Pseudobacteriovorax antillogorgiicola: one gene and its partner. The protein of the gene in region 1 interacts with the protein of each later gene in a pairwise test. Links are inferred from orthologs where the notes say so. Each region holds a gene or a part of one and is shown on either strand. Other genes may lie near its edges. The genes, in order: leuS and ligA.

What was found.
Region 2: the proteins of leuS (region 1) and ligA interact in binary tests that used the Escherichia coli proteins (3 or more experiments, as listed by UniProt). The link is inferred for Pseudobacteriovorax antillogorgiicola from one-to-one orthologs.

The regions. Positions count from the first base shown.
Region 1 is NZ_FWZT01000003.1:19,566-35,603, forward strand. Bases 8,721-11,754 are described here. They hold leuS (leucine--tRNA ligase), read left to right. Parts: upstream 8,721-9,041; coding sequence 9,042-11,468; downstream 11,469-11,754. Other genes in these bases: B9N89_RS04655 (GIY-YIG nuclease family protein), read left to right, coding at 8,721-8,889; B9N89_RS31825 (hypothetical protein), read right to left, coding at 11,473-11,610; B9N89_RS04665 (cation:proton antiporter), read left to right, coding at 11,653-11,754. Also shown: B9N89_RS32260 (DUF1731 domain-containing protein), read left to right, coding at 1-524; B9N89_RS04630 (hypothetical protein), read left to right, coding at 651-1,379; B9N89_RS04635 (type 1 periplasmic-binding domain-containing protein), read left to right, coding at 1,376-2,365; B9N89_RS04640 (ATP-binding protein), read left to right, coding at 2,362-4,956; B9N89_RS04645 (response regulator transcription factor), read right to left, coding at 4,963-5,514; B9N89_RS04650 (sensor histidine kinase), read right to left, coding at 5,504-6,856; more of B9N89_RS04655, read left to right, coding at 7,219-8,720; more of B9N89_RS04665, read left to right, coding at 11,755-13,557; B9N89_RS04670 (methyl-accepting chemotaxis protein), read right to left, coding at 13,575-15,539; B9N89_RS04675 (substrate-binding periplasmic protein), read right to left, coding at 15,787-16,038.
Region 2 is NZ_FWZT01000010.1:147,001-162,884, reverse strand. The notes cover bases 8,742-11,621. They hold ligA (NAD-dependent DNA ligase LigA), read left to right. Parts: upstream 8,742-9,164; coding sequence 9,165-11,078; downstream 11,079-11,621. Other genes in these bases: pheA (prephenate dehydratase), read left to right, coding at 11,087-11,621; B9N89_RS14685 (methyltransferase domain-containing protein), read left to right, coding at 8,742-9,150. Also shown: B9N89_RS14725 (mechanosensitive ion channel family protein), read left to right, coding at 1-1,598; B9N89_RS14720 (CFI-box-CTERM domain-containing protein), read right to left, coding at 1,563-3,023; B9N89_RS14715 (MBL fold metallo-hydrolase), read right to left, coding at 3,128-4,132; rpsP (30S ribosomal protein S16), read left to right, coding at 4,455-4,718; B9N89_RS14705 (ribosome maturation factor RimM), read left to right, coding at 4,696-5,250; tRNA (guanosine(37)-N1)-methyltransferase TrmD, read left to right, coding at 5,247-5,960; B9N89_RS14695 (class I SAM-dependent methyltransferase), read right to left, coding at 5,929-7,281; B9N89_RS14690 (ABC transporter substrate-binding protein), read right to left, coding at 7,289-8,419; more of B9N89_RS14685, read left to right, coding at 8,545-8,741; more of pheA, read left to right, coding at 11,622-11,917; B9N89_RS14670 (thioredoxin family protein), read left to right, coding at 11,930-13,468; B9N89_RS14665 (agmatinase family protein), read left to right, coding at 13,465-14,529; B9N89_RS14660 (hypothetical protein), read left to right, coding at 14,587-14,856; UDP-glucose 4-epimerase GalE, read left to right, coding at 14,853-15,842; B9N89_RS14650 (hypothetical protein), read right to left, coding at 15,847-15,884. UniProt on the Escherichia coli protein: DNA ligase that catalyzes the formation of phosphodiester linkages between 5'-phosphoryl and 3'-hydroxyl groups in double-stranded DNA using NAD as a coenzyme and as the energy source for the reaction.

The DNA of each region.
Region 1 (16,038 bases):
ACGCTAACCTCGACGCAGCTTTAAAAAATTGTCTAAACCTCAGTAAGAATCCGAGAACAGGCGTACTAGAACCCTGCTTTCGATTTGAAGCGTTTCAATACCTTCCGAAGGACACAGAGGTGGTCTGGCCATTTTTTAGCGACCCGTACAACCTAGAAAAAATCACGCCAAAAATGCTAAAGTTCCATATCACTAACATCAACACCAAAGAAATTCAGGCTGAAAGTTTGATCGAATATAAGTTACGGCTGAGAGGAATACCCATTCGCTGGAAAACTCTGATCGAGTCTTACGACCCGAATAAGAGCTTTGTGGACACACAGCTGAAGGGACCCTACAGAATTTGGCACCACACCCACACGTTCGAGTCTTGCGGCCAAGGCACTCTCATGACAGATCGGGTCAACTATCAACTGCCACTGCTGCCATTCGGCATGGTCGCACTGCCCATTATTGCCAAGGATATTAAGGAGATATTCAACTATCGGCAGACCGTTATCAAAGATATTTTCAAAGTCGCTTAAAGACGTCCCAATAGCGGATCAGCCGCACCTTGCTGCCTCCCTCTCGGGAGGCTTTATTTTCCTAGTCTCCCCTCCGTTCGTTTCCGAAACTCAATAAGTAGCCTTAAACTTAAGGATTTTTGTTTGGTGAAACTCAAAATTTACACCATTCTCCTATTGAATTTGATTGCCAGCCTTCCAAGCTTTGGTGAGACTTTAGGCGTCTTTACATCAAGCATGACCCAAGCTCGGCAACTGAAGCGCAACTTAAGGCAAGACCCCCTACTCAAAGACCATCGCATACTAGTCTTCTCTCGCCAGCGAGACTTCGATCGAGCGGCAAAGTTCGAGAAGTTTGATTTCACCATCTTACCCTCTCGATATCCCGTTAGATCGGACCAATATGAGGCCTTGTTTCAATTGACTAGGCAGGGAGCTGCTACGTTTCGATATCAAATTATCACCTTGGAAGAGCGTTGGCGGGATATCAAGAGCTCTCCGCCAATCCTTGGAGCTTTCGATGAGTTGGGCCGACGCAACATGAATCAATTCGCGAAATCTATTTTCCCGAAATACCAATTCAAGCGAATTAAGCTCAGCGGCAAGCTCAAGGATTTATACCCCATGTTAGCCTTAGGTAATGTGGAAGTCATCATGATCGATCCCCAGGTTTTAGAAACCATCCGCAAAGATTCAAAGGCCACGCCGATCTTAATCGATCAATCGGAGCCTGTGGCTCTGCCAAAGATCTTTGTTAAGAAGGGCCATAAAAGCCCTCTCAATACCACTCTTGCAAACCTTAAAAAAGCAACCCTTCAAGCCTTAGGGGTGGATGATCTGAAGCGGATCACATCCGAAGGAGGGACATCACGATGAGAACACTCCAGCGACTCATTACTACTTGCTTATTGCTGACTGCAGGCATAGTAATACTCGCGCCTCAAGCTCTCTACAGCGATACGAAGCCGACAATACTTGTTGTTCGTCAACAACAACAATTATTCGAAGACTTCTACAAGATATTAGAAGTCGAGCTAGGTTCGTATCAACTCCATGATTTTATTCTTAAACCAAAACCGGACTACGATCGATTCAAAGCGGAAATCAACCAACGAAAGCCACAGCTACTGATTCTGCTGGATAACACCTCAATTGACTTCGCCCAGCGTTATAACAGAAAGGCAGCGAATCCCATTTTTGCGGTGGCGACTATGGGATTAAATCTCAAACATGTCCTGCAAGCTTCAAATTTCATTTCAGGGGTCGCCTTTGAGGTGCCTATTTACACATCGATTGTAGCCTTGCGATCCATCAGTAAGAAGCCTATCCGGCGAGTGCTCACCGTTTATCGCAAGGATGAATTTGCAGCCTTTATTGCCGATGCACGACACCAACTGAAGCGGGAGCAGATCATTCTATCTGGATTCGCAGTTGATCAATATATGGGAAATAGCGAGTCACTGAACCGCGCCCTCAAGAAAACCCTTCGTACCCGTCACGGCAAAAAACAATTCGATGCAATATGGGTGATGTCCGACAACCGCCTAATGAATCGCAATAACTTTCGCGACCTTTGGCTTCCTAAAGCTCAGGAACTGGACATTCCCTTTGTTTGCGGCTTGAAGTACCTCGCAAAGCCAGATCTCGACTTCTGTACCTTCGCAGCAACCCCAGACCTCAAAGATCTCGGTGCCCAGATTGCCGACCAGGTACTTCTCATACTAGATGAAGGTCACCACCCCAAGGAACTTGGTGTTGAGTATCTGCTCTCCCCTCAATTTACCATCAATAAGCGTAAGGCTCAGGCCATCGACTTCGAATTCTCGGTGGAACAGGAAGGCTCGATCGAGGTGGTCGAATGATGAGCCTTTCGAACTCGATCCGAGCGAAGACTATCGGTTTTGCACTTTCGGTGGTGTTGCTCTCGACCCTTTTTATTTCTGTGGGCCTATATTTTTCCATAAGTCAGCTGGTAGAACAATTTAGCGATGAATCAAGCAAACAATTTCAACTTATGGAAAATCAATTGCTCGCCGGGTCGGAAGAAACTCGTGCGAAGATAAAGGCTATTTTTGAAGAGCAAGCCCTAAGGAAGGCCAAGAACACCATCATTCGCGACGCTCTCGTCCTGAAGGTCCCTTTTTTAGAAAACTCCCACTCCTCCATCAATACCTATCTTGACGAAATTGTAGCGATCGACGCAGATATCGTATCGGCACTGTTTTTCTCAGTAGAGGATGGGCGGGCAAAGGCTTGGTTTCTTAAACAAGCGAACCTCACACAACCGATTAGCTACCAAACCCTCTATGATCAGGACTCTAAGGCCTGGATTTCCTACGACGAGCAAGGGCGCGAGTTTCTGCGGGTTCCTGACCACACCGCACCGCAAATTATGGCAAGTCAGGGACTGTCGATGCATCGTCGAACCCTTAAACTGGAGCAAAGCGGTCCGCCAATTCCAGTTTATGAGATCTCGATTCCAGTTTTTGAGGGAGAAAAAGATGATCTTCGTGAACTTATGGAGGATGGTGAGCCCATTGGTTTCCTAAGGTATCACTACTCCTTAGCAGGACTGCAAACTGCTGTTCAAACGGAAAAACAGCTGGCACAAAATAAATTACAGGATCTACAAAACAGGATTGCCAACATAAAACGTTCGTCTGTTGATGCAACTCAAGAATCAATCCGCAACTCCATCATCCTGACCCTTGTGGTCTTAGGTGGCGCTGTGACCGTTGCAATCTTCATTAGCTTTTTGATGTCTCGTCGATTTATAGAGCCGATTCTAAATTTGCAACAAGCTGCACAGCGAATCTCAGAAGGGAACTACCGTGATAGCATTGTTCCTGAAACACAAGACGAGTTAGGTTCGCTCGCTGCATCCTTTGAGAAAATGAGAATTGAAGTCAAGGACTACACAGAAAACCTTCAAACTATGGTCGATGAAAGGACTCACTGGCTTAATGAGACCCTGATGGAACTAGCAAAAACAAATCGTAGTATGAAAGTTCTTTTGGATCACATCAACCAAGGCGTTTTCGTGATAGGACGTCGTTACAAGGCTCTCGACGAGCACTCGCACAAGCTATGCCTGATTCTAGAGACAGACTTGATTGCAGGAGAAACCATAGATAGCCTGCTTCTTGACCACTCAAATCTTAGACCTGAAGCAAAATTGGCCGTCCGTTCATTGCTAAACGCCTCTCTCAATGAAAATACATTAAACTTTGTCGCCAATGCCCACATATTACCCAAAGAGATCATTTACCAACGGGGTGACAGCTCAAGCAAAATTATCGAAATCGAGTGGAATATGATCGAAGATGATAGCGACTGCGTTGCTGCTATTCTGGTGACCGTGCACGACGTTACCGAGTTAAGACAGCTACAACGTGAAAGCGTCGAGAAGCAAAAGGTTATTCAATACATCGAAGAGATGATTGAAACAGAAAGCCGTTCATTCATAACCTTTATTGACCAAGCTATTCATACTTTGCATCATGCATTGCAAGTCATTTCAGAGAGTAGCACACCCTCGTTACAGGATGCTAAAACCATCTTTCGTCAGCTTCATACAATTAAAGGTAACGCCGCAACTATCGGCCTTCGCATCTTATCCCAAGTGGTTCACGAAGCGGAGATTCCGTTCAAGCGAATTATCGATGGCCAAACCACCACGCGGGAGGATATTCTCCCTGCCATGAGAGACGTTTCACACTGCCTGGAGGAGTATAGCCGTATTCACAATGAAGTTTTAAAGCGAGATAGTGGATTAGAAGGCTATGATGATCTTAAGCTACAATCTGTGACTCTTTTGCTCGAACTCAATCATTGGCAGGATATTGACTACCAGATGCTCGATGAAGTCATTCATGGCCAAAAGATCTATACAGCAATTCTCGCGCCGTACTGCAAACGTTTGATCGACGCCCACCGTGCATCCGATCGAGTTACCGTGCATTGGCAGGCACCCTTTCCTATTTTCCTTGAGGCCCATCGCTACTTTAAAGTCAGAGATTGCCTGACTCACCTGATTCGTAACTCTATCGATCATGGGCTCAGTAAATCCGACGACGATCAGCAAATCGTGGTATCGATCACATTCGAGCCCTATGATCATTTTTTGCGAATTCACTACCGGGATGATGGACAAGGAATTTCTCTTCGGCAAATTAGGGCCAAAGCCGAAGAGCGCCGTCTAGCATTAGATCAGAGAAGTCTTCAGGAAGTAGCAGACTTAATTTTTGAACCTGGTTTTAGCACCAGTGATACTGCTACTGATGTTTCGGGCCGTGGCATGGGCATGGACATCGTGCGACACGAACTAGAGTCTCTGGGAGGCTCTATTGCCGTTAAAGTGGATGAGAATACGGCCGAAGATCGACTTCCCATCCACTTTCAAATGACTATTCCACTGCACGCGAGCAATGACCACCATCAAAAAAGCTCTTAACTGAACTTAGCGATTCGGTGGGAACTTTTTAAGCTTTCGCTGCAAGCTTTGGCGACGAATTCCCAACCAGTCAGCGGCGTGGGTAATGTTGCCATTGCATTTAGCAAGAACATACTCGATGTATTCGCTCTCACGCCTAGCAAGGCTAATGCGCTCACCAGACTCTGTCTCGTTCTTAACGGGATCGTCCTCTTCCACAACATCCAAAAGCGCGTCTACCACCTGGTCCATAGAAACTGGCTTCGTTAGGTAGTTCGCAGCACCAAATTTCATTGCTTCTACCGCTGTGGAAATGGTTCCATAGCCAGTAAAGAGAACAACCCGCATGTCGGGGCGACCTTCTTTGAGCCGTTTCAAACATTCAAGACCAGAGTCCTGATTAAGTCTCAGATCAACTAAGCCATACTGAGTGGATTCCAGCCTATCTTTGTCGAGGTTTTTCCAATTATCAGACCCATAAGCCTCAAAGCCTCGCGCTCCGAGTTCAAGGATAAGGCTCTCGCGAAAATCCTCATCGTCCTCTAGAACCAACAATTTTGGTCTTGCATTATCTTCCATAATTCTTCCTCGATATTCTAAATGAAATCCTTGCACCTTTATCTAAATTTTCGACGTCCAAGCGCCCACCAAGCAATTGGCTAATAAGCTGGGCATGATAGATTCCAAGCCCACTTCCGCCAACTTTTTGAGAGTTAAAAGGTTCGCCAAAATATTCCAAAACTTCTGGAGGAAACCCAGGGCCTTCGTCGTCGATTGAAAATGTGATGTACTTATCATCGTGGCTCAACGACAGGCGTACACAACCGCACTTATCATCCATGGCTTCGGCGGCGTTATCCAATAGATCTAGTACCACCTGGGTGACAGCACCAACAGGCAGTGCCACCATGTAGGTCGGAAAATCATGAGACCGTATCCGAATCCGACCATTGTTCTCGCTTCTAAGCCAAGAGTCAGCGGTTTCATCGATCAACTTACCGAAATCAACCGTTTCCAAAACTGTTTTCTCAGGATCTACCTGGATATCCGCCAGCTTTTTCAACGCTGACTGTGCTTTCTTCAGAGAAACCTGAATCGATTCGATATTGTCGATGAGGTCATCATCGGTGCCTTCATAATCCCGCTTAATTCGGTCGAATCTGATGCCAATGTTATTGAGCGGAGTCGCAAGCTGATGGCAAACGCCAGACGATATGGCTCCAATCGCACGCAATCGATCCATGCGCAACCGGGCTCGCTTTAGATGCTCCACCTGCTCGCCCTGCTGAAAAAGCTTCGTAATCAACGATCCACAAATCATCATTAAGCTCACTCCGACCACAGATTCGACCACCATGTCAACGAATGGCTGGGTCCAGGGAACGGCGTTGGGAATGTCCCTTCGAAACACTTTTTGTAGCAGAACAATGTCGACGATTAACACCGATCCATAGATCATCGAGTGCTGTGATCGCAAGGCCATCGACGCGAGCGTCGCGTAAATAAAGATCAGAGAGCTAAATGGATTATTCCAACCGCCTGTCATGGCGAGTAGAGTTGATAATTGGATCAGATCGAAATATAGGCCGACAAGTACCAGCTGCCTTGGATGGAAGTCCCAAGGTGAATCTTTCCTATAAATGTAATTAAAGATCACATTGTATAGAGGAACCAAGCCCATCACGAAAATGTACCAGAGAATATTGCTCTGATCGACAAAGCCGAGAAGCAGTGCAGGAATAAGACTGATAAACTGCAATATACTCACCAACCACCGTAGGCGAGTAAACCATTGCAGCAAATCGATATCTTCACCAGGATTCTTGAGCTGTTCCAGCCAACGTTTCAACCGCAAGCTCCTTTCCGCATCGTCTTCAACTTCCGCACTCCCCACTGGAAGCCCCATCTTAGCAAGAGTCAATTGTTTCCCCAATGTTAAATTCGAGCCTAATCGAATAAAGCACGAGTGGCTTGGTTACGTGCGTCCACACACAATTCTATATATGTAAACCTAGTCGTCATCGGTGCTTTCGAGAGACTGGTTTCCGACGGAAGCAACGAACCTCTCTTTCGGAGAGGCACGTCAGTTAAAGAGCTTTACGGTGCACAGACGCACCGGTCGAACCAGCTTTCCCCGTTTTTATAGACGATTAACCGCTCAGGGACAGCGCCTCCTATTGTGGCCACCAGTCCATACGACATACTCAGCGTGAGAGCTTTTGCCAAGTCACTAAGTTTTCTGTAGGATCTTACTATCGATGACTCTCTCGGAGCGCAGACTCCATGACCTGCCAACCATATCTTTACTTCGATTGCCAAACGACCCATGCCAGCCCGAAGCATGGCAGGATACTTGAGGCAGCCTGGGCTGTAGGAGATGAAAAAGGTGCCGTTGTTTCTGGAACACAGCAATGCGCTCTTATCGGCGACCAGCCGCCGCAAATCACGGGACAAATTCGAAAGCTTACAGGTATCGAAGTGGATGCCTGGAACCACGAAACGGCAATTTCTGAGGATGACTTAGCAAACACAATTGGTCGCAAGCTCAAAGAAAACCCCAGGCTGACTATTGTGATTCACTACGCTCAGTTTGAGCGCCGCTTTCTCCAGGGCCTGCTACCCGATCTCGATTGGTCGCAGCTAAACATTCTATGCAGCCACCGTTTTTCAAAGCTGCTGATTCAGAACCTGCCGTCTTATAGCCTCCGCGCTGTGGCAGGATTCCTCGGCCACTCCATGGAAGAAAAAAAACGCTCTAATGACCACCTCAACGGCACTGTAATCGTGTGGCAAGAGCTACTTCGACGCATGGCCAGCCTTGGAATAAGCCCTCACGACTTCCAAAAACTTATGGCAAAGAAATCTATCCAGCGAGTTCAGCCCGCGATCAAGAAATTCGGTCAGATCATATCTCCAGAAATTCGACTCGGAGTCCCAAGCACCCCAGGAATCTATCGATTCTACGACCGATCACGGCGGGTCTTATATGTGGGGAAAGCCAAAAACCTCAAGAATCGGGTCAACTCCTACTTTCGCGGACGAACCAGCAAGGGCAGCCGTTTGAACGAGATGTTGAGTCAGGTTCAAGGCCTTGATTGGTTGGAAGCAAGGAGCGAGTTTGAAGCTCTGCTCCTTGAAAACCGAACCATAAAAACCTACGAGCCCCCTTACAATAGACAGCTAAAAACAGAGCAACGGACGATTACCCCATTGACCAGCCAAGAACTCGGCCTAACAAAAACATCGGCTATCACTGTGGGCTATTTCACAGGGCTCGAACAAAAAACAAGGTTTGTGACTCTCTGGCACTTTATGGGACATTGCACCAATACCATCCAAAATGATTTCACCTTGCCCTGGCCCGTAGCAGGCACTGATGATCAAGATGCCTTCATTCACGAGACCCTACGGCTACTCCATGGCAAACTATCGGCTTTGACCACAACTGGTCGTCATAAAGAAATGCTTGCTGCATGGCGCAAGTATCGCATCGATCACCAACGAGAACTGGAAGACAAGAAGCAAAAGACGAAAGCTGACGAGATCGAAATTGAACCGAAGATTCCAGACCAAAAGCAGCAAGCCCCGACTGCAGACGAATATAGCGAACAGCTTTGGCAATGGCTCCTGCAAACCTTACATCGCTGCCGACAAACCCTCATCTATCGGCAACTCAATCACAGCCATTGGATATTTGAAAGGAAGACTGGTGGTTGGGCAGATTTAAGAGTCGGACAAGGCCAATTTGAAATTCACTATCCTGCTAAAAAGCCAGCGATTCCAAACTCCCCAAAAGCTCCCTTGGCGCAGCCTCTGTCAGTGACGAGCTACGATCAGGGAGCCCTTTTGTACCAGCATATGAGGCGGCTATGGAGGCATGGCCAAGACTTTCATATTGCCCTTCCTTACCAATCACCCATCACGCCCTCATCCGTAGCCACTTTCTTGGCTTAACCGCCACTTTTACGTATATTCCTGCACAAGAAGTTGGTGAATTGCTGATATTTCCGAATTAATTCCATAGAGAAGCTTCCTACCTTCGGACTTTCTATGATATTGACTTTAGTCAAGTTGATACTGAACCCTGACGGAGGCGTTAATTAGGCATGTCTGTGAAGAATTCTGAGTACGATCATAAAGCGATCGAATCACGGTGGCAAAAATTTTGGCTTGAAAACAAGACATTCAAGACCTCGGATGATAGAAGCAAACCAAAGTACTACGTTCTGGATATGTTTCCCTACCCCTCTGGTTCTGGCTTGCACGTTGGTCACCCGGAAGGCTACACAGCTACAGATATCGTCGCCCGATACAAGCGAATGAAAGGGTTCAATGTTCTCCACCCAATGGGCTGGGACGCCTTCGGACTACCTGCCGAACAGCACGCAGTAAAAACCGGAACTCATCCCAAGGACACGACCAAAACCAATGTGGATAACTTTCGTCGTCAGATTCAATCGATAGGCCTGTCCTACGATTGGGATCGCGAGATCAACACCACCGATGAAAAGTATTATAAGTGGACCCAATGGATCTTTTTGAAGCTCTACGAACAAGGGCTTGCCTACCAGTCTTGGGAGCCAGTGAACTGGTGCCCGGCGCTGGGTACAGTGCTTGCCAACGAAGAGGTCATCGACGGCAAGTCTGAAGTCGGAGACTTCCCTGTTATCAAAAAGCCGATGCGCCAGTGGGTACTCAAAATCACAGCTTACGCAGAGAAGCTCCTTGAAGACCTTGACCTGTTGGATTGGCCCGAGTCCATCAAAGACATGCAACGTAATTGGATAGGTAAAAGCGTCGGCGCAGAAGTAAAGTTTGCCGTAAAAGGCTGTGACTCAGATTTCACTGTTTTTACTACCCGGCCGGATACGCTGTTCGGAGCTACCTTCTGTGTGCTTGCTCCGGAGCATAGCCTAGTGAAAAAGATTAGTAGCGCAGAACAACGCTCGGTGGTGGAAGATTATGTCACGCAGGCTCAAAATCGTTCTGAACGAGATCGCATGACTTCGACTGAGAAGACAGGAGTTTTCACTGGGGCCTATGCAATCAATCCCGCTAATGGCGAAGAGCTACCGATCTACATTGCTGACTATGTCATCGCAAGCTATGGCCACGGAGCGATCATGGCTGTTCCTGGCCACGATGAGCGTGATCATGAGTTCGCAAAAAAGTACAACATCGCCATCAAGCGAGTTCTTGAAGGTGGACCTGAAAATATCGAAGACGAAGCTCATGTTGGCGACGGCACCATCGTCAACTCAGATTTCTTAAATGGCAAGTCAAAAGACGATGGTATTGCCGCCATGAGCCAGTGGCTTGAAGATAAGTCTCTCGGTAAGAAAACTGTAACTTACAAGCTTCGTGACTGGCTGTTCTCCCGGCAACGTTACTGGGGAGAGCCGATGCCAATTGCCCTCGACAAAGATGGCAAAGAGGTGGCTGTTGAAGAATCTGAACTACCCATTGTTCTTCCTGATATGAGCGAATTCAAGCCAACAGGTGATGGTGAGCCGCCATTGGCCAATGCCAAAGAATGGCTCACTTACGAAAAAGATGGCAAAACCTACACTCGCGAAACCAATACGATGCCTCAGTGGGCAGGATCGTGCTGGTACTACCTACGATACATCGATCCTAACAACGATGAAGCGCCTTGGGGTAAGGAAAAAGAAAACTACTGGATGCCAGTAGATCTTTATGTGGGTGGCGTCGAGCATGCTGTACTTCACCTACTCTATGCCCGATTCTGGCATAAGGTCTTGTATGACCTTGGTCTTGTCTCCACTAAAGAGCCCTTCCAGAAGCTAGTCAATCAGGGCATGATCCTTGGCGAAAATGGCGAAAAGATGTCCAAGAGCCGAGGCAATGTCGTAAACCCCGATGATGTGATTGAACAGTGGGGAGCCGATGCGTTCAGACTCTATGAAATGTTCATGGGTCCTTTAGAAGCAACGAAACCTTGGAAAACTGATGGGATCAACGGCACTTCACGCTTTATCAAACGCCTTTGGCGATTGCTAGTTGATGACGATGGTCACGCCAAGCAAACCCAGGGTAGCGAGTCGGAAGCCTTCACAAAAGCACTTCACAAAACCATCAAAAAGGTGAGTGAAGACACCGAAGCGATGGCTTTTAATACCGCGATTTCTGCCATGATGGAGCTAAGCAACCTAGCCTATAAAGAGGATGCGGGAATTCGTCGGGAAAGCGCCGAAACCATGATTCGCCTCATTAGTCCTTATGCGCCACATGTTGCAGAGGAGCTATGGTCTCTCTACGGACACGACGAGAGCATCAGCTACGAGCCGTGGCCACAATACGATCCTGCCTTGTGTGTAGAGAACTTGGTCACCGTTTCACTGCAAGTCAACGGTAAATTTCGAGGCACCATTGAAGTTGCCAAGGATGCGGCCCAGGATGAAGTCCTTGCGATGGCTAAGGCTGTACCCGCTGTCGCTAAGTTTCTAGATGGTAAGGAGATCAAGAAAGAGATCTTTGTACCAGGAAAGATTGTGAACTTTGTCGCCAAATAGGCTACTAGGATAGGAGATCGACTCCTATCCTCACCCCCCAAGCCAATGACTTCAATCTAACAACATGGTGCTCCTTCTTGCCAATAGAGAAGCCTAGACGCATCTTATCCTTCACTGAGTCTGGCAAGGTTTGAAGGCTCATGATATGCTGCCGGAGAAGCCTTTACCTGGAGAATTGTGAGCTATGAAGCAAACCGGAACTCTTACTGTAATCATTTCTATGGCTGTTGGGATTTTTGGCCAGACACTGGCCTCGCACTTAAAGATCCCTGCGATCATCCTACTTCTATTCCTTGGGGTCTCAATCGGTCCCGATGGACTTGGGTTGATTGACCCATCACGACTCGGCAATCTTTTAGCAACCATCGTTGGTTTCGCAGTGGCTGTCATTCTTTTCGAAGGGGGACTCCAACTTGAAGTACGACGACTTAGGCGACAGGCCACTGTCATCCAAAGGCTGATAGGCTCAGGAGCGATCATCACTGCTGTCCTAGCATCTCTGACTTGCTATTATATCATGGGCTGGGAGTGGCAGATTTGCCTTCTCTTCGGAACACTTGTCATCGTAACAGGCCCCACTGTCGTCACTCCACTGCTGAGGCGTATCAAAGCAAATCGCCGCCTCCATACCATTTTAGAGGCAGAGGGTGTGCTTATCGACCCCGTTGGAGCGATCATTGCTGTGGCGGCATTAGATTTCGTCATCGGCAGTCAAGCGACCGATGCCTTCTGGGATACCATGTTATTTCTGATCTCTACCTTGGCCTTTGGCTTTTTAGCGGGAGTGGCAGGTGGCTTTCTCATTGGCTACTCCTTAAAACTGAACAAGCTCATCCCCCGAGATCTAGAAAACATGTATACGCTGGCTCTTGTGATTCTACTCTTCGAGGTATGTAATCAGGTGCTTCACGAAAGTGGGATCATGGCAGTGACCGTAGCCGGAATCATTGTTGGTAATATGAAACTACCAGCCACCCACCGGCTGTTGCATTTCAAAGAACAGCTTACCATTATGTTAATTGGCTTCCTATTCGTTCTCCTAGCTGCGGATATTCGCATGGTAGATGTCATAGCCTTGGGTTGGCCAGGAATCGGCGTCGTGCTGAGCTTGATCTTTATCGTCCGCCCCATAAACGTTCTCTGGTCCGCCCGTGGGAGCCGCCTCAGCTGGAATGAAAGACTGTTTATGTGTTGGCTAGCACCGCGAGGAATCGTCGCCGCTGCTGTTGCATCCCTATTTGCCTTTGACTTAAGTCGAGCCGAAATCGGCGGGGGCACAGAGATGAGAGCGCTGGTATTTTTGGTCATTGCCTCTACAGTTGTGATGCAAGGCCTAAGTGCGGGGCCTATCGCCTCGTTGCTCAAGGTGAGGCGTAAGAGCAATTGGGGCTACGTAATCATCGGAGCCAACCAGGTTTCGCGGGTACTAGCTAAAATTCTATCGTTTAACAAAGAAGATGTTGTGCTGGTCGATTCTAATAGCGCTAGTTTCTACGAAGCATCTGAAGAGGGCTTTCGAGTGATCTATGGCAATGCATTGGAGGAATCGGTTCTTATGAGAGCAGGTATTGATGTGCGGCGCTCTGTGATCGCTTCTACGCCGAACAATGACCTCAATATCATGGCCCTAAAGCGGACCAAGGATTTTGACCACAATATCCGCGTGTGCATCGCCACCCAGCGGAACTCGCATGTGGACGAAAAGGTTGTAAAATCTATGGAGGCTCGAACCTTGTTCGGTTGCCGGACCGATTTTAACCTATGGCTCCATCGAATTTCTCAAGGCACAGCAGTGGTCTGGAAACTACGGACAGAGCAAGGCGCTAAGTTCAAACTCTCGTCAGATAATATTGCAGATGGCCCCAACAACGATCGCTCCGTCTTGTTTCTGGCCGCCAAACCGAAGGGATATTGGGAGCCAGCATTCGATGGCATGGAAATCGGGGAAAACCAAGAACTCTTCGCATTAGTTTACACCGATCTTACAGAAGAAAACGTCCTTGACTGGCTCGCCGAGTATAAAATATCACGCCTTGAAGCTACTAAGATCGATGACTTAAAGTTGGTTTCTCCGGAATCGGATCACTAACAAACGTTAAACAGGGGCTAGGAGGCTTGGCGAAAGTCGTTCTCCAACCCCACACGAGGCTCTCTGATCTTACTCTTAGGTTTTGAATGGTGTGGTGGCTTAGGAGGAGGTTTTGTCGCTTGTTTTCCAGGTTGAGGCTTTCCACCGAGAACCGCACACTCAAGCTTGCCAAGTTCCCTGCTCATATACTGCGCCTGTCGATCGAGCTGCAACGAAGCAGAGGCTGTTCGATCGGCAATCTCTGAGTTTTCCATAGTAGCACTATCAATCTCATCCATAGCCTGCGATATGTTTTGAATCCCTTCAGCCTGCTCCCGCGAGGCCTCTAAGATCTCTTCCATGGATCGATTCACATGGGTTGCGTGGTCAACAACTTCGGCAAGAATGGACTCACAACGATCTGATATTCCTGCACCAGCATCAACTTTGGCACTGGTTTCAGCCATCACTTTCGTAAGAGACGCTCTAGATTCCTGCACTATCTGATCAACATCTTCCTGGCTTTGCTGGAGAAGGCTGCTGATATCCTTGGCTGCCTTGCCACTTAAAGTCGCCAGATTGCCAATTTCCTGAGCTACCACAGCGAAGCCAAGCCCTTCTTTTCCAGCGCGAGCCGCCTCAACGGATGCATTGAATGATAGCAGCTTGGTTTGAAAGACGATGTCATTTATCACACCAGTTTTACTGCGGATCTCATGAATGATCTTGACAGTCTGACTCATTCGATCATTATTTTTGCTCGACTGTTCACTCAATTGTTCAAGAGACGACTTGATCTCTAACATGGACTGCCGCATTTCTGCGACCACCTCTCGCCCTTCATGGGAAATGTCGTGACTCGTTTTGGAATTCTGGGCGGCTTTCTCCGCATGATCCAGTGACCTCCGAACCATTGCCGTGATCTCGTTCAGAGTGGCCACGGTTTCTTGTATGGCAGACCCTTGCTCAACCACAGCACTGCTCAAGACTCGGGATGCATCTCCAAGCTCTGAACTGGATTGACGATTCGCTCGATTGGCCTTTCGAAGCTTCCGGCTGGTAACACCAAGGTCTTTGACAATGCGCATCACGGCAATAGTGGATAGAATTGAAATCACAAGTATCAAAACAACGATGAATACATAAAAAATCTCAAGCTGAACCTTCAGAGCTTGATTTTGAACAATTCTATTTTCCGCAAACTCGTGGACGTCAGTTCTGATTTGCTTCAAGTTGTTGATGAGCTGACGACGCTTTTCGACAAGCCCCTCGTGCGCCCGACGCAGATCACCATGGTTTTTTTTCAGTCGATTCAACTGTTCTAAATAGCCTTGACTGAGGCGCTTCAGCTGCCGACGCTCTCCCCGTGAAAATGTGTAGTCCTGAGACAAGAAGCTCTGGAATCGCTTACCAAGAGATTCAGCTTGTATGAACCACTTGTCATCTCGAAATATTTGAAAATTCTTTTCTTGCTCTCTCATCCGCAAAAGATGAACCAATGCCTGGTTCTTGCGCCAAGACTGGCTCTTTTCAATAGCCCTTGCCATGCTGCTTGCTGATTTCGTAAGCGCACCTATCAGCCCTTCGTCTAGGCTGCCTTCAAGGTCCTTATATTGAATTTGATTACTGATAATCTCACGGTAGGCCTGAGACGCTTTTGCGAATGACTGGATGTAGACTTGATTGATTCCGTTTTGCCGATCTTCGCTGAGAATTTCAATGGCATGGTTTATCTTGGAAAAGTGGTTCTCGATAACCCCTAGGCGCTGCTCCAACCGCGCACCGTCTGTTGCTAACTCTAGTGCTTGAACTTCGTGGAGACTCGACTCGATAATCGCCAGCTCAGAACTCGCCAACTCGACTTCGATAATTGTACTTTCATAGGCATCCGACAGCTCCAACGAGTACCAAACCCCAAGAACTGCGCCTATAATTGAAAACCCACTCAGACAAAGTAGTGAAAAACCTACTTTCCGGCTGAGAGACCAAGATCTTACAGACATCTTTCCCTCCAGCCCCAATTGTCGGTGCGCTCGGAGAAAACTTAATTCGTTCGATTGTCTACAGAAGTTTTCACCACTTAGTCGAATTCGAGACAGGTTTGGATCATTCTCAAAACCTAAGCCAATTCCCTAGCCTTAGGATACCCACGAGAGGTAGATCTATTGAGGTATCCATGAATGCAAGGCCGAATTCTTACCAAATCGGACCAAACCCTATAGTTTTAGTGACGACCGGTGGGGCGTTAATCTACTGAGTCGGAACCTTGAATTCCTTTAGAATTGCAGCATACTCGCCTGATTTTCGCATACCCGCTAAGGCCTCGTCGAAGGCTTCTAATATTTTTTTGCTATGTGGCTTCGCCTTGGGTGCTAACAGAAATAGGTCATTTACTTTTACTGGTGGCTTCAAGTACTTAAAGTCGCCCTGCTTTAGGCTTTGATTTCGATCAATTTCGTATTCAAGAACACCCTCTGCCATGACAATCAAGTCCACTCGCCC
Region 2 (15,884 bases), on another replicon or contig:
ATGAGGGTGTCAAAAAGAGAGATGAAAATCGAGAGAAGAGCCTTGATAGAGCGGTAAGGACACTAAGTCTAGGGCACATTTCCCCTTTGATGAGGGCAGATGCTGGCCGGAAGGCCGCTATTTATCTGAAGGAAGTCATTGATCGCGTCATTGTGATAGATTATGAAAAAATTCCTCCTGGGAAACTAGCGCCAGAGATGAATGGCAACTTCTGGCGGCTTAAAAATACTGAGATAGTGATTCGGATGGAAAATTCCGGGGCTCGTGAAGGAGAGTTCCTGTTCAGCGCAGATACAGTGGATCGAGCGAAAGACTTCTACCTCCTAGTGAAAGACTACCCTTATTTAGAAGGAACCGGACAGGGGGCAGGGTTTCGGGAAACCGCCGTGGAGCGCTATATTCCGAAGGCGCTCAAAGGCGAAATGTTTGGAGTTCCTAGTTGGCAGCTGATAGGGATATTTGTTTCTCTGATCCTAGGTTTTTTAGTAAAGATTATTGCAGAAGGTGCCTTGTCCCTTGGAAAGCGGCTGGCCACGAGTTCTCACTCTGACTGGGATGATAAGATGCTCCATGCAGTAGAGGGACCAGCAGGCTACTGTGCGGCCTCCGGCTTTTGGTTCATGTCCCTCTATATCTTGCGGCTAGAAGGAGCGCTTCTCCATGGCCTATCCCTCTTCGTTCAGTTTGTTTTTAGTGTTTCTGTGATATGGATATTCTATCGTTTGGCAGATGTTTGGAGTGAATATGTAGCCGTGGTAGCTAAGAAAACCGATCTAATTTTTGATGATCAATTAGTGCCTCTGTTGAACCGAGCCCTGCGCGCTTTTATTCTAATATTTGGCGGCTTGATCGCGATTCAGAATTTAGGGGTGAATGTGATGTCGGTGATTGCAGGCCTCGGCTTGGGAGGTCTGGCATTTGCCCTAGCTGCGAAAGACACGGCAGCAAACTTATTTGGGTCGCTGATGATCTTATGGGATCGCCCGTTTCGTATCGGAGATTGGATTATTTTTGGTGGCGTCGAGGGCACGGTCGAAGACGTGGGTTTTCGATCAACCCGTGTGAGAACATTTTACAACTCTTTGGTCACGATCCCTAATGCAGTGGTTGCTAATGGTCACATCGATAATATGGGGCAGCGTAAGTTCCGCCGGGTGAAGGCTGTTCTAGGTATCACCTACGATACCCCTCCTGAAAAAATTGAAGCTTTTCTGGAGGGTATTAAAAACATCATTCGAGCCAACCCAACTACTAAAAAAGATAACTTTCATGTGGTTTTCAATAATTATGGCTCTTCGTCCCTTGATATTTTGCTCTACTTTTTCTTAAGCGTGCCCGATTGGGCAACAGAGCTGGTGCAGCGGCAGAACATTTTTATTGAGGTGAAGCGTTTGGCTGCAGATTTGAACATCGATTTTGCATTTCCTACGCAGTCCCTTCATGTTGAAAGCTTCCCTGAAAAGAACGGCTTGGATCGTCACAAAGATTCTTGGAACGACGAGTCACTGGCCTTGGTTGCCAAGGAGTTTAGCGAGGGCGGAGCCCGCGCTAAACCAAGTGGATTAGGCTTGTTTCGCCCGCCGTCGGAAAGCCCCTAGTGCAAAGGGAGCGATCATAAGAGAGAGGGTTGCCATCAGTGTCGCCCCTGGGGATTGACGAAGGGCGCTAATGTATTTTACTGGGGCCCACAATGCTGCTCTTGTGAATGTTTTGTAATCATCGTTGATTGCGATGCGGCTCGCCAGTGCCGGGCTATACTCGTAGTATAGGGAAACCAGAGTGCGGCCTATGGCAATACTTTCTAGGATGTTGTCCCGAAACCATCGCAGGTCATTTAAGTTTTGATGCATAGGGTGGCCGTAAGCGGCGGTTGCAATAAAGCATGTTGGGTTTTGTTGCTTCGGGTCTCCTGCACCGGAAAGCTGGGCGTAGGTAAAGCTCAACGTGGGGTAAGCAATCACGCAAGAGGCTTCGAAGGGCTGGCCGTCACTGCTTTGCTGTAGCAAGCCATCAGGCAAGTATTGAGCGATCATTGCATAGGCTTGATTGGTGGCTTCAGGGTCAACAAGGTCCGAACCGCTGAAAGATAGAGCTTCTCCACTGACTGTGGATTTAACTTTGACTGTTGGAAAAACTTCGCTCGTGATGCGGTCATCGTTGATATAGCCAAGCTCAGAGCATGAAAAGGTACAGCTATCGGTCTGGGTGTTATCGGTAGCGAGGCTTACTGATAGAATACAGCCGTCAAGGTCCACCTCGGAGTAAGTTACAGGATCACTACCGGCAACAGCCCGATAGGTTGTGGCGATATTAAGCTCTTGGTCACCGTCAGTGACTGGAACTAATATTCCCCGCACGCCAGAGGGTCTTCCGGTTGTGCCATCTTGAAAGGTAACGCTGTCGCTACCTGTCCAGAACATCAGAACCCCGCGATTGGTGGATCTGGATGTAAGACTTGCGGGGCTTTGGTTTACTGGAGTGGATTGGCTGGTTGTGACATCTAGCTTGTCGGTAATATCTTGGTAGTCTAGCTCAAACTGCGTGGATAGGGAAAACGAACGGGTTTCCCCTTCAGCAAGGTCACTCTCGTCAATTTGAATCTTAAGGCCAAAGGTTATGTCTGATGTGTCGTCTTCGTTATCTACGATTTCAAAGGCTGAGTCGATAAACGTCATAAAGTAGGTTGTGGATAGCTTACTGATATCTGTCGGGTCAAGTGAGCCTTTGCCGCTATAGGTAATCATATTGTCGCAAAGTTGCTCGGAATCAGTTTCACCAGTATTTTGTTCGATGCAGACATCCAATCGCTGAACCATGAGATTAACGATGCCATCGTTCGTCGGGGAGCCACCGAAGTCTGCATCAGGAATATCATTGATCGATACCGTTAGCTCAATATAGGACGAGTCGTTGCGCGGCAGACGAGCGATCGTGATGTCTTCGTTAAAATCGATGTCGGCCCAGGCATTGCCACTGAGGAGCAGGGCGCTAACAATAAGGAGCTTGAAGGCGGTGCTGTGCATAGGTTCACTTTCCTAAAAATCTTAAATCGGTCTCGTTGTTTAGAATAGAACAGATTAAAGGAAAATGAAATTCTTGGTCTGTAATCAAAATGACTTATTAAGAGCTACTTGGGCAGCTGGCTACGGGGCTCCAGCTTCGACAAATTGAACTCAAGTCCATCGTAAGCAAGGTAGATATTTGGCCCTTCTGGTTGATTGAGCTTTGTCCAAGTATCCTGGTAGGCTGGGATCTGTTTCTGCAAATGGACCATGGCTTGCTGAGCCATGCGAAACTCTTTTTCCTCAGGGGACCGAGGGTCATGATGGGTTAAGATCAAGTTTCGAATACCCTCTCGCAGGGCGAGGTCCACACCAATGGGTGGCGAACAATGACCCCAGTCGAACCGGCTGGCTAATTCGTCCATCTCGTACTGGGCATCAAAGACAAGAAGATCGAGATTGGTATAATACACATGGTCCTTACCCAAATCTTTGGGGGTCAGGCGCTTGTATTCCCCGTCCACACCGATGGCTAAGGAGTAGCCCTCAGCATCAAATCGGTAGCCGAACGAGCCACCGGGGTGGTCGAGGGCAAAAGCAGAGATGGTCAGAGAATCAAATTGAAGCTTCTGGTACATCTTGATCTGCTTGAAAACGATGTCTGCGCCAAGCTCCTCCCACTTCACGGGAAAGTTGATGCCATTGAACTGGCATTTGATGTATTCCGGCGCATGCGGGTGGACGTGATAGATTGTCAGCTTGTTTCCAGGAATATAGATGGGCACGAAAAATGGTAGGCCCATGATGTGGTCCCAGTGAAGGTGGGTCTGGAAGATCGTAAACTCAGTCCGGCCTTGAGCCATCACTTCAGACGCCGCCTCGGCAAAGCCGGTGCCCATATCGACGAAAAAGCGATGATTTTTATAGATAATCTCGTTGCATGTTGTGTTGCCACCAAAAACCAATGGATCACCAAGATCGCCATCGCGAATGGCGTTCCTAAAGTCGCTGATAGAGGAAAGGCCAGCTTTCTCAGCCTTGCGAGCGTAGTGATCGACCAGGTTGACAAAATACTGGTTATTGATGGCCCTTGGCAGCGAGCCTCTGGTTCCCCACATTTTGAGCTTCACAGCAACCCTCTCACTTTATAAGTGTCTGTACTCTATATTCTATCAGGCCGGTCTAATTAACGCTACATGTCGCTACTTTGACGTATTTATCTCGACTGGCTACCAATAATTATTGGTAATTACAGAGGCTTGTACGATTCTTGACATGCTGCTGGCTTAGAAGAGTCAAAGAATTGGCATCTTTTTTCATTTTCGAGTAGAACTGGCCTATGATCTTTGGTATAGCATTCGACCTTAGGTTAAGTTTCACAGGTGCCATCCTTGTACACAACTCGTCGCTCCTGTGCAGAATATAGAAAATTAAACATAATTTGGGGGAGTAATGGCACTGACATTACGACTACAACGTCACGGTAGTACTCACAGACCTTTTTATCACATTGTTGCAACTGACTCTCGTCGCCCTCGCGATGGCCGCTTCATCGAGAAGCTTGGGTACTACGATCCAAATCACAAGCCATCAATCATGGAAGTAAAAGCTGATCGTGTTCAGTACTGGTACTCCCATGGCGCTGTTGTGACTGACGCTGTTAAGACTATCCTCAAAAGAAAAGAAGTCAAGCTTGACCGCAAAGCGGGTAAGTAAGACGAACGTGACAGACCAATGGATCAAAATAGGCATCGTAGGCAAGGCTCATGGCCTCTACGGAGCCTTTTTTCTTTCTGGGCGAGACTCCGAGTTGGATGACTCCGTGTCTGACTTGCGTGTTGGGGAAAAGCCTGGTCAGGGTAAGTCTCTTCGAATCAAATCCCGCAAAAGTCATAATGGTCGTACTATCATTCAGACTCAGGAAATATCTGGTCGTGATCAGCTCGATGAGATCAAAGGGAAGATAGTCTGGTGCCCCAGGGATCAAATTGCTGTCGATGAGCAGGAGTACCTTTGGGATGATCTGATTGGTAAGTCAGTGATTGATGCCAATGATCAGCCGATGGGTGTGATTGAGCGGATGAACAACTACGGAGCCAGTGACATCGTTGAGCTGCTCGATGGCAGAGGGCGACTGTCAATTCCTTTTGTTCCTTCGTACTTCGATATGAATTTCGATGCTGATAGTAACGAGCTTCGCCTTGTTGTCTCAGCTGATGTCTTTGATGAGTCTTGGGAAGAAGCATGAAACGCTTCAGTTTCATCACCATCCATCCTCAATTTATTGAATCCTATCTCAGTTTTGGGGTGTTTAAGTCTGCTCAGGATCGAGGCTTGGTATCTGTTGATATCATAAATCTTCGTGATTTTGCGGTTGACCGTCATGGGTCTGTCGATGACCGTGCCTACGGCGGAGGCGACGGGATGATCATGCGTCCTGAGCCCTTAGCCCAGGCAGTGAATCACATTAGGACCCCGCAAAGCTTTGTGATCTTTCCGAGTCCCCATGGGCAGTCGTGGTCTCATCAAAATGCCTCACAATTAACAAGCAGCCAGGACAAGCAGCACCTTATCTTTATTTGCGGCCGCTTTGGTGGCATCGATCAACGTTTCATCGATCGCTATGTGGATTTACAAGTCAGCATGGGCGACTTTGTCGTGTCTGGTGGTGAGCTGCCGAGTCTTTTGATGAGTGACTCTATCCTAAGGCTGGTGCCCGGTGTGCTGGGTAACCAAGATAGCTCCGAACTGGATTCTTTCAGCCCAGGATTGTCTGGGCTGCTAGAGCACCCTCAGTATACAAGGCCACTTGTTTTTGAAGGCTGCGAGGTTCCGGCTGTGTTACGGAGTGGCAACCATAAAGCCATCGAGCAATGGAAGCATCAGCAGTCCAAGGCTGTCACCGAGCAATATCGCCCTGACTTGCTCAGCAAGTCTGAGCCCGATCCAAACGCTTGATGATTAAGTGCTCATTGTCTAGGCGCTTCTTATTCTTCACAAGAATTGAACGAATCACTGCTGGTAGTGGCGTATCCTCGATACTAGTGCGTAGGCCACGCTGGGGGGTTTCCATCTCTGCCCAAATAGGCTCCTTCATCTGCCGGAGGTACTCTTGGCGTTTGACCTGCCTAGGGAATACGGCACCAACACGGGCAAGCCTCTGTCGCGCTGGGGTATCTAGTTCTGCCAGGAGGAGGTCGATGGATTCGGACTGCTGCAAGTAGACGCAGCGGATATGGTGCCACCAGAGCTTCTGTTTGAGTGTAAAGGGAATATCCTTGGTTTCTTCAAATTGAAACCATGATAGCGGCGCAGTTTTTAGGAACAGGTGAAAGGCAAGTCCCTTGGGGGTTTTGGGGCTTTTTAGCAGACTGACATTGGTTTCTTTTTGCAGGTAGATCTCAAGATTGTTTTCAAATCGCTTGTCATCCATGCGGCTCTGTAGATCGGATGTTTTTGGCGCCTGCCATAGGGGGTTGGGTAAGTCGTCAAGCTCAGCATAGCGGTCGAAGAGGCCAAGAACTCGAAATCCACAGCCTTGCACAGCGGAAAACCAATCTCTGATATCGATGCGAGCCTCGCGGGCATGGAAGAAGGTGTCAACGAAACGAGCGGGATGGCTGAAGGTTTTTGTTCCCATATCGTGAAACTTGCTTCCCAAGTTGGGGACCCAGAAGCTTACACTTTTTAAAAACTCCTGAGCTGCCTTGACATGGGGTTGCAGTCCGGGGTCAAAGCCAAGAAGCAGGAGGGCGCGCTTGACGTGATAAATCCAGGACCGAGCTACTAAATTGTAGACCATCAGCCGCACCGTGCCACCAGGCTTCAATGACTGGTGGATGAGTTCCAGACTCTTCGTTGGGTTTGCGAGGTGATGTAAAACTCCATAGCAATCCACATGATCGTACTCTTCACAGTGATGTAGCAGAAATGTATCAATATCAGCGTTAAAAAAGTGAACTGGTTTCGTTTCCCAGATCAAGCGGGTTCGCGCTCGCCGGATGCTCTTGCTTGAAATGTCCACCGCATCGATATTGTTTTTACTAGGCTCAATTTTGCGAATGATATAGGGCTGGGTTTCACCGCAGCCTGCCAGTAGTATACGAGGGTATCGAGAATGTTCGAGAGCGGGAGACTTCGCGAGACAAGCAGTAAAACCCGCGGTTCCCTGATAGGCTTCTTGCCAACGAAGCTTCACCCAAAGCGGATATGCGGGGTAAGGATACGCTTCGTACATATCCTTAACGTCGGCATGAATCCGTTCTATGGTGTCTTCCATGGGGCCTCTAGGGTGTTACCTTCGTCATATATTGTGAGCCTTGTGGAGTTGTCACCATGATCGTAGCAGGCTTATTCGGACTGCGAGAAGAGTTCATTCTCATAGGGCCCGTGAGACTTGGTAGCTTACGAGCTTTGCGTAAGAATGATTCTAGAGGTGACGTCCGATTTGATTTTACCCTCTTGTAGGCATATACGGCTAGATTAAAAGCTTCGTACCCTGCAAATGCTGCGATGCTAGGACTTTTCTTGAACTTTTTCTCAAAGGATCGAACAAATCTCTGTAAAGCCGGGTGTGGGTCCTGAACCGAATATGGAGTATAGTAATAATGACCTGATAATTCAGGGCCAAATGCTTCTTTAATGCCGTAGGTATCCCAGCCGTCTCCTCCAATGAAGATCTTCTCCATGCCTTTCTGTCTGAATTGTTTCATGAGGGAACTGGCGTCGAAGTAAAACCCTGGTATGAAAACCACATCGTGATCAATCTGGCTAGCCTTGTTGCTGGCATTTTGGAACCCTTGATTGTTGGGTTTATAAGACAGGGTTTGGGCTTCTGTACCGCCAATTTTTTTGAAGCGGCTGACAAAGCTGCTAGCTAGCGCCTGAGAGTAGGGGTTTTCTTGCTCTTCTAAGATGAGGGCTTTATCTTTTTTTAAAACCGTCTTGGCAAACTTGCCGAGGGCTGATCCCTGCTGTGATTCCGTCAAAGAAATACTGAAGACGTTTTTGCCCTTGGCCATGAGATCTGTATCTGTGCCAATCGGTAGTATGAGAAGTCGATTCTTGCGAGAGGCAACTTCGGCGATAGAGTGATTGATTGTATTGGAGATCGACCCAATGAGGATGTGAACTCGATGGCGATCGATGAGGCGTTGAGTTGCAGTCATCGCTGTCGAGCCCTTTCCGCCATCATCTTCTTGAATGATCTGAATACTCGGTGCAAGGCCCTTGTTCTTTGACTCAGAAATCTTGTCAAAGGCGACTTGAATTCCGTTCATGAGTTCGTCCCCGATGGGGCTCATCGGCCCGGATTTTGGGCGGACAACTCCAATTTTCAACTTGGCATTCACTGCCAGTGTGTTCGTGGGTGAGGTGATCAGCGCTAAGGTCAAGAGCGCGAGACATCTGTGGACCATACAATCTCCTAGAGTAGGCATTGGTAACCTTCCTGACATGCATAGGTAATACAACGATACACCGAAAAGTTGGATTTTTCACCTGCTAGTGCCATAATCCTCCCCTTAAACTAAGGAGACTCACAATGGAGCAAAAAGAGCCCTGGCAAGAGCGCTGGAGGTCGGGTCGAACAGGCTGGGACCACGGAGATGCCCATCCGGCATTGTTTGAGATCATGGCTATTGCAAGCCGGGAAGGAGGGCTTAGTAAAGCCGCTCGTGTGGTGGTGCCCGGTTGTGGGCGAGGGCACGAAGCAGCAGCTCTAGCAGAATCTGGTTATACAGTGACAGCTCTCGACTTTGTTGATGAAGCGATTCAGCAAGCCTTAAGTCTTTACGAACATGTTCCAGGGCTAACTTTCAAGGCCCAAGATTTCTTTCTGGAGGAGCCGGATCAGTATGATGCCCTTGTGGATCGCGCTATGCTTTGTGCTTTGCAGCCGGATCACCGCCACGAATATGTGGCAAAAGTTTCGGAGATATTAAAGCCTGAGGGCCTCTTCTTAGGCATACTTTTCGCGGAACAAGATCCACCACGAGATGAAGGGCCGCCGTTCATGCTTAACGAAGCCCAGATCGAAGCATTGTTTGGGTCAGGCTTTGATTTGGTGTCTTGGGAATCGCAGCCAAACCGTGCTACACCTAGCATTATCACGAGGGAGTGGCTGTGTGTATGGCGTAAGAAATCATAAAGGAATAAGTATAAATGACATATAAGCCGGATGCGGTCAAGTCTTTGGCTGATGCAATTATGAGGCACAAACGTCTCTACTACCAAGGCAAACCAGAAATCAGTGACGCTGACTACGACCGGCTAGAGGACCAGCTGAGACAACTGGCGCCAGAGCATCCGGCATTGGAATACGTTGGCTCAGACGCTCCAGGTGTGAATCGCAAGGTCGCTCACGAAACTCCTATGCTTTCCCTTCAAAAGACTTATGTTCTTGATGACCTCATCTCGTGGAAGGGAGACCACGATATTGTAGGGACTTGGAAGGTCGATGGCAATAGCCTCAGCCTTGTATACAAAAAGGGCCAATTGGTTCTGGCAAAAACCCGAGGCAATGGTCGCCTTGGAGAAGATGTCACCAGCAAAGCGCAATGGGTTAGCGATCTCGTGCCTCGTTTGCAACAACCATTAGACTGTGAGATCCGTGGCGAGCTTTACTGCACTGAGCATCACTTCGCTGAGTTAGTTGATGAGATGCTTGATCTTGGGCTCGAACGCCCGAGCAATCCACGCAATATCGTTGCGGGCCTACTAGGTCGTCGCAGTCACTTGAACCTGGCACGTTACTTTAATTTCTTGGCTTTCGAAGTCCTTAGCGACGACAGTGCGCTTCACTTCAAAGATGAAATAGAAAAGTTTGCCTGGCTCACAGCCGAAGGCTTTCCTATCCCGGAGCCGAAGTTGATCCACAAAGAGTCTGAGCTATCGGCGTATTTGGACCAAGTCAAGTCCGTGATGGAAGCAGGGGAAATAGGGTTGGATGGGGCTGTGTTTTCATTCAACAATCGCGACCTGCACTATGAGCTTGGCAATACTTCTCATCACCCTCGATACAAAATGTCCTATAAATGGCAGGGTCAGACCGCTGTCTCAGTTATCAAAGACATCACCTGGGCGACGTCTCGCTTAGGAGTCATCACCCCAGTCGCAGTGATTGAACCCGTTACGCTCAGTGGTGCTAAGATCACCAACATCACGCTTCATAATGCCGAGCATGTGATGGCTTACAACTTGAAGAAGGGCGATGAGATCGAGATTGTGAGATCAGGAGAGGTGATTCCAAAGTTTTTAGAGGTCAAAAAAGCCGCTCCTGGGCGCTATAGTTGGCCAGCTGCCTGTGGTGATTGCAATGAAACCCTTGAGTTTGACGGTGTTCGTTTGCGGTGTCTTAACGAAGCGGGCTGCCCAGCTCAACAAACAGGTTTTATTCTCAATTGGATTCGCTGTGCTGAAATCGATGATCTCAGCGAGAAACGTTTGGCTGCAATGCAGGACTTGGGATTGGTATCGCAGGTTGATGATCTCTATCACCTCAGCGTTGAAGACTTTCTGAAGCTGCCTCTCACGAAGGAAAAGATGGCTCAGAAGCTTTGGAAAAACGTGCAGAAAAGTAAAACTCTGCCTCTGGCACGCTTTCTTAATGGGCTGGGGATTCAGGGTACAGGCCTCACTTCATGGGAAAAGATTCTTGAAGACTTGCCAAGCTTGGACAAGGTTCGACAAGCCTCAGAAGATCAGATCAAGGCTATCGACGGATTTGCAGAAAAAACGGCTCAACAGATTGTTGCTGGCCTATCAGCTAAATCAAATATTATAGACGCTTTGCTCGCAGCAGGGTTGAAACCTAAAGCGCCGTCGCGAAGCACTTCTGCTGATGGCATCTTCGGTGGGCAGACGTTTGTTATTACGGGAACCCTATCGAAGCCGCGAGCTGAAATTGAGGGGTTGATTAAACAAGCTGGAGGCAAAACCAGTTCATCGGTTTCCAAAAAAACAACAGCAGTGATCACCAATGATCCAGACTCAGGCTCTTCGAAAATGAAGAAGGCACAGACCTTGGGAATTCCGGTGTGGAGTGAAGATAACCTTTTAGAGAAGCTTGAAGCATAGGAGTCCAAGTGGTTGTTGTTGGTTTTCAGGGGATACCAGGGGCCTACAGTGAAATGGCGGCCAATAAGGTTTTTGCCGAGCAATCGTATACCCTTCGGGGCTTTCCCAGTTTCGACAAGATTTTTCGAGCCGTGGAGACTAAGAAGCTAGATTATGGGGTGATTCCCATTGAAAACTCCCTAGCTGGCAGTATCCATGAGAACTATGACCACCTGCTCAATCACAAGGTGTGGATTAGTGGTGAGTACTATCTTCGGGTTAAACATAGCCTTTTGGCCAGCCCTGGAGCCAAGATGAGAACGATAAAAAAGGTGTACTCTCATCCCCAGGCTTTAGGTCAGTGTGCTGGGTTTCTTAAAGCCAAGGGTTTTGAGCCAGTGCCATACTTTGATACGGCTGGTTCCGCTCGCTTGGTGGCGGAGCAAAGTGATCCCACCATCGCGGCGATTGCTGGAGCCCACGCTGCGGAAGACTATGAACTATCAGTGCTACGCAATTCGATAGAAGATGATAAGAAAAACTACACTCGCTTCTTCGTTGTTCAGGCAAAACCTCCACGAACGAAGCCCAAGGCTAAGACTAAAAGCTCGATAGTCTTTTCTCTTAAGAATGTGCCAGGCGGGCTTCATAAAAGCCTTAGTGTATTTGCGATTCGGGACATCGATCTGATGAAAATTGAGTCCCGTCCATTGAAGGGAAGCCCCTGGAAATATCTTTTCTACTTGGATTTTGCTGGCTCTATTCACGATGAGGTGATCGATCGTGCTCTGGGCCATCTGTCAGAAATTACAACAATGATCAAGGTGCTAGGGTCCTACTCAGCAGCGCCGCTTCAATAAAAGGAGAATGTCATGATGAAAAGCTGGCTGGTAAGTCTCGCCCTGTTGACTCAACTCGGCTGCACAACGACACAATCTAAATCCTCGAAGGAAAGTACCTATCACATGGAAAAAGTCTGGTACCAAGGAGGCATGGATAATGCCTTGAAGTTATCTAAAGCCCAAAATAAGCCTCTATTTGTCTACTGGGGAGCGGTATGGTGTCCACCGTGCAATGAGATCAAGGATCAAGTTTTCTCGCGATCTAGATTTGGCGAATTGATGGGCCAGTTTATTCCTGTCTATTTAGATGGAGATTCTGAAGAGGCTCAAATTTGGGCTGATCGCTTGCAAGCCTACGGTTATCCGACCATTCTCGTTCTGAGTCCTGAAGGTAAAGAAATGCTACGCCTTAGTGGAGGGGTTAATCTAGAAGAGTTTGAGCTGGCTTTGGCTGGGGCCCAAAACCGCTCCCTAGATGAGCTGGTGGAGAAAGCTCGATCTGGCAAGCTTGATCGTGAAGGTTGGCAGGCTATCAGTTTCATATCATGGGGGCAGTTGCCGGAAGATCAATACCCTGCGAAGACGATTTGGGCGATCCAAAGGGACCTTCTCGATAGCATGCCTCGGGGGCTACAGCGAGAAAGAGCGGTCTTGATTGCCGACTTCCTTGGCCTTTCAAGCCGACTAGCCCAAGAAGAAAGCCCTGTTGAAGGGCTGGATGATGTTAGGCGAGAGGCGCCTCAGCTTCTTGATGGGGTTTTTAGTTCTGAGCAAACCGTGCTAGCAACCCGTGGTTTTATCAATAGCTCAGGGGTTGACGTTCTCTCCTGGGCTTTTAGTTCTGAAAGCAGTGCCTACGACTCCTGGAAAAAACGGTGGCTTTGGGCTGCACAAGTGATTCGAAGTTCCAAGAGAGTTTCAGTGGATACAAGGCTTTGGGCCATCTATCCACTGATTCAATTTCATAAGGACGAACAACCGAAAAAAGCAGCTCCAGAAGCCTTAAAAGCACAAGTTGTAGCAGCGGCCCAACAAGCTGACCTAGAGGCTACTAGTAGCTATGAAAGGCATTCTGTTATTTCTGGAGCAGCATACTTGATGAGACTTGTGGAGGCCTATGACCAAGCTGAAAGGCTGTTGAAGAAGGAGCTAGCTCAAACCGATACCCCTTGGTACTATCAATCATCGCTCTCGTCGCTAGCAGCTGCACAAGACAAGGATCAGGAGGCTCTATACTGGTCTGCTGAAGCTAGGAAGTCTGCTCAGGGGCGTGCGAGCCGATTGCAGTGGATCACCAGCGATCTTCTTCTAACGGCCAAAGTCGAGAGCCAAGATCAAAGAGAGCGTCTACTGTTCTTAGCCAAAGAGTTTTATCAGCTAGCCACTGATTTAAAGGATGGCTTTGCTGGCCGAAATCAGTTTCGAGCTGCTAGAGTGGGTAAGAGTTTACAAGCTTGGAAGAATGACAAGGGTTTCCAATCTCTATTCAAGGGATATCAAAGTCGTTGTCAAAATTTGTCAGGTGTAGCTCAAGATAATTGTATCAAGCATTTTGAGGAACTCATATGAGCCGAGACTATCGAGATCAGTTAAGAGCACTGGCCAAAGGCAACCCACCTGCCGAGGATGCTGGGATTTTCGGTGCAAGCTTAAGTCCTAAACATGCGCAGATCGTGATCATTCCAGTGCCTTTCGAAGCAACAACATCCTATGGTGGGGGAACTTCAAAGGCACCCAAGCAGATAGAAGGTGTTAGCCACCAGCTAGACCTATACGATCGTTTCTACGAAAACCCCTTTTTAGCAGGGATTGCATACTTAGACGAAGGGCAGGAGTTCGTCGCAATCAATCGCGAGGCCAAAGACATCGCCCAGAAAGTAATTCACGACTGGGAAAGTGGCGTGATGCCTAAGCAAGACGACCTGGATCGCGTCAACAACATGAGTGCTTCAGTCAATGGCTTGGTTTATAGGAAGGCTAGCCAATTACTCGAAAATGATCAGGTGCCTGTGGTTTTAGGTGGCGACCACAGCGTTCCCCTTGGTTTGATAAAGGCTTTGGGAGAGCATCACGGCGACTTTGGAGTCTTACACATTGATGCCCATCATGATCTCCGCGTGGCCTACGAAGGCTTCCAGTACTCTCACGCTTCGATAATGTACAATGTCTTAGAAGAAGTGCCGCAGGTTAGTAAAATAAAATCCATTGGGATTCGTGATTTCTCTCTCGATGAGAAGACCATGGCAAGCCAGTCATCACGTGTAGATACTCTCTACGATAGCGATTTGCAGGAGCAACGTTTCAAAGGGGCCAGTTTCCACCATATTATTGATGAGTTTCTCAAAGACCTTCCATCGCGAGTCTATGTTTCATTTGATATTGATGGCCTTGACCCATCCTGCTGTCCTCACACAGGAACTCCAGTACCAGGCGGGCTTAGCTTTGCAGAGGCCTCCTATATTCTGGAGCTGCTAGTGGAGTCAAAGCGTGAGGTCATTGGTTTTGATCTCAGTGAGGTTTCCCCTGGAGAAGACGAGTGGGATGCTAATGTTGGGTCGCGGATACTCTATAAACTCTGCGGCGCGGTGGCGAAAAGCCTTCGTTTGAAACCACTTGTTGATATCGATTGAAATTGGAAATCAAGGCAAGATCTAGTGATTTGATATGACGGCAATAAGGTAGGTAGTATGCTTCGATTCGTTCTTTGTGCAATCTTAGGGGCTCAGTTACTCGGATGTCAGACTTCGATCCCAGCAAAGAAAATACAGATATGCCGTTTATATTGTAACGAGAGAGGTGGTATCTACCGAATTCTGATCGATCAGATCAATGGTGTTGCCTGCCACTGCAAGAATGCTGATTTACTATGGCTAGAACTTGATAGTCGTGGACCGTTCCAGGAAAGGCTGGAAATCGACGATGGCAATATCAACACCCGTGAGGACAGCGAGCTATGAAGTTTTTGGTTATTGGTGGGGCTGGATATATTGGTTCTCATTTCATTTATGAAGCGATCGAGCAAGGCTATCAGTGTATAGCGCTGGATAACCTATCGGAAGGGCATCGGCAGGCGCTCCACCCAGATTGTGACTTCGTCGAGGGCGACCTACTCGATCTTCAGCTCTTAAAGAAAGTTATCGTGGATGTAAATCCAGATGCTGTTTTTCATTTCGCTGCCTACGCTTTAGTAGGAGAGTCGGTAAGCGATCCTAGCAAATACTATCGCAATAACGTCGAGGGTGTCAGAACCCTGCTGGAAGCCATGCGAGAGCAGTGTCCCCAAACACCCCTAGTTTTCTCGTCCACATGTGCGGTCTTCGGAGTGCCTGAATCATTGCCTATGAAGGAAAATGACCCCAAAAAGCCGATCTCGCCCTATGGGCGTTCAAAGCTTATGGCTGAGTATTTAATCGAAGACTATGCAAATGCCTATGGGATCAAGGGGATGGCTCTCCGCTACTTTAATGCCTGCGGTGCTCACGAGTCGGCTCGTATTGGGGAAGCACATCGCTGCGAGACGCATTTGATTCCCAATGTGATCAAGTCCACCTTAGGTGGAAAGCCGTTGGTTATTTTTGGAGATGTGTTCGATACACCAGATGGAACCTGCGTGCGGGATTACATCCATGTTAAAGACTTGGCTATTGCTCATATCAAAGCTGCAGAGATTTTGATCAAGAAGCCTAAAGGATTCTATGATGTCTATCAGTTAGGGACAGGGCAGGGCTATTCCAATCTTGAGATTGTCAAGACTATCGAAAAGGTCGTTGGCCGACCCGTTGAGTTTAGCTATGGGGATCCCCGTCCGGGAGATCCTCCGGCTCTGTATACTGCGGTTGAAAAGGCTAGAGAAGGCCTGGGCTTTGAAGCCCAATATTCTAGCCTCGACTATATCATCCGAACAGCCATAGCATGGCATGAGGCCCACCCGGATGGATTCTAAAGGTCTATTTTTTGGCCACAGACCAATCAATCTTGCCTTTGT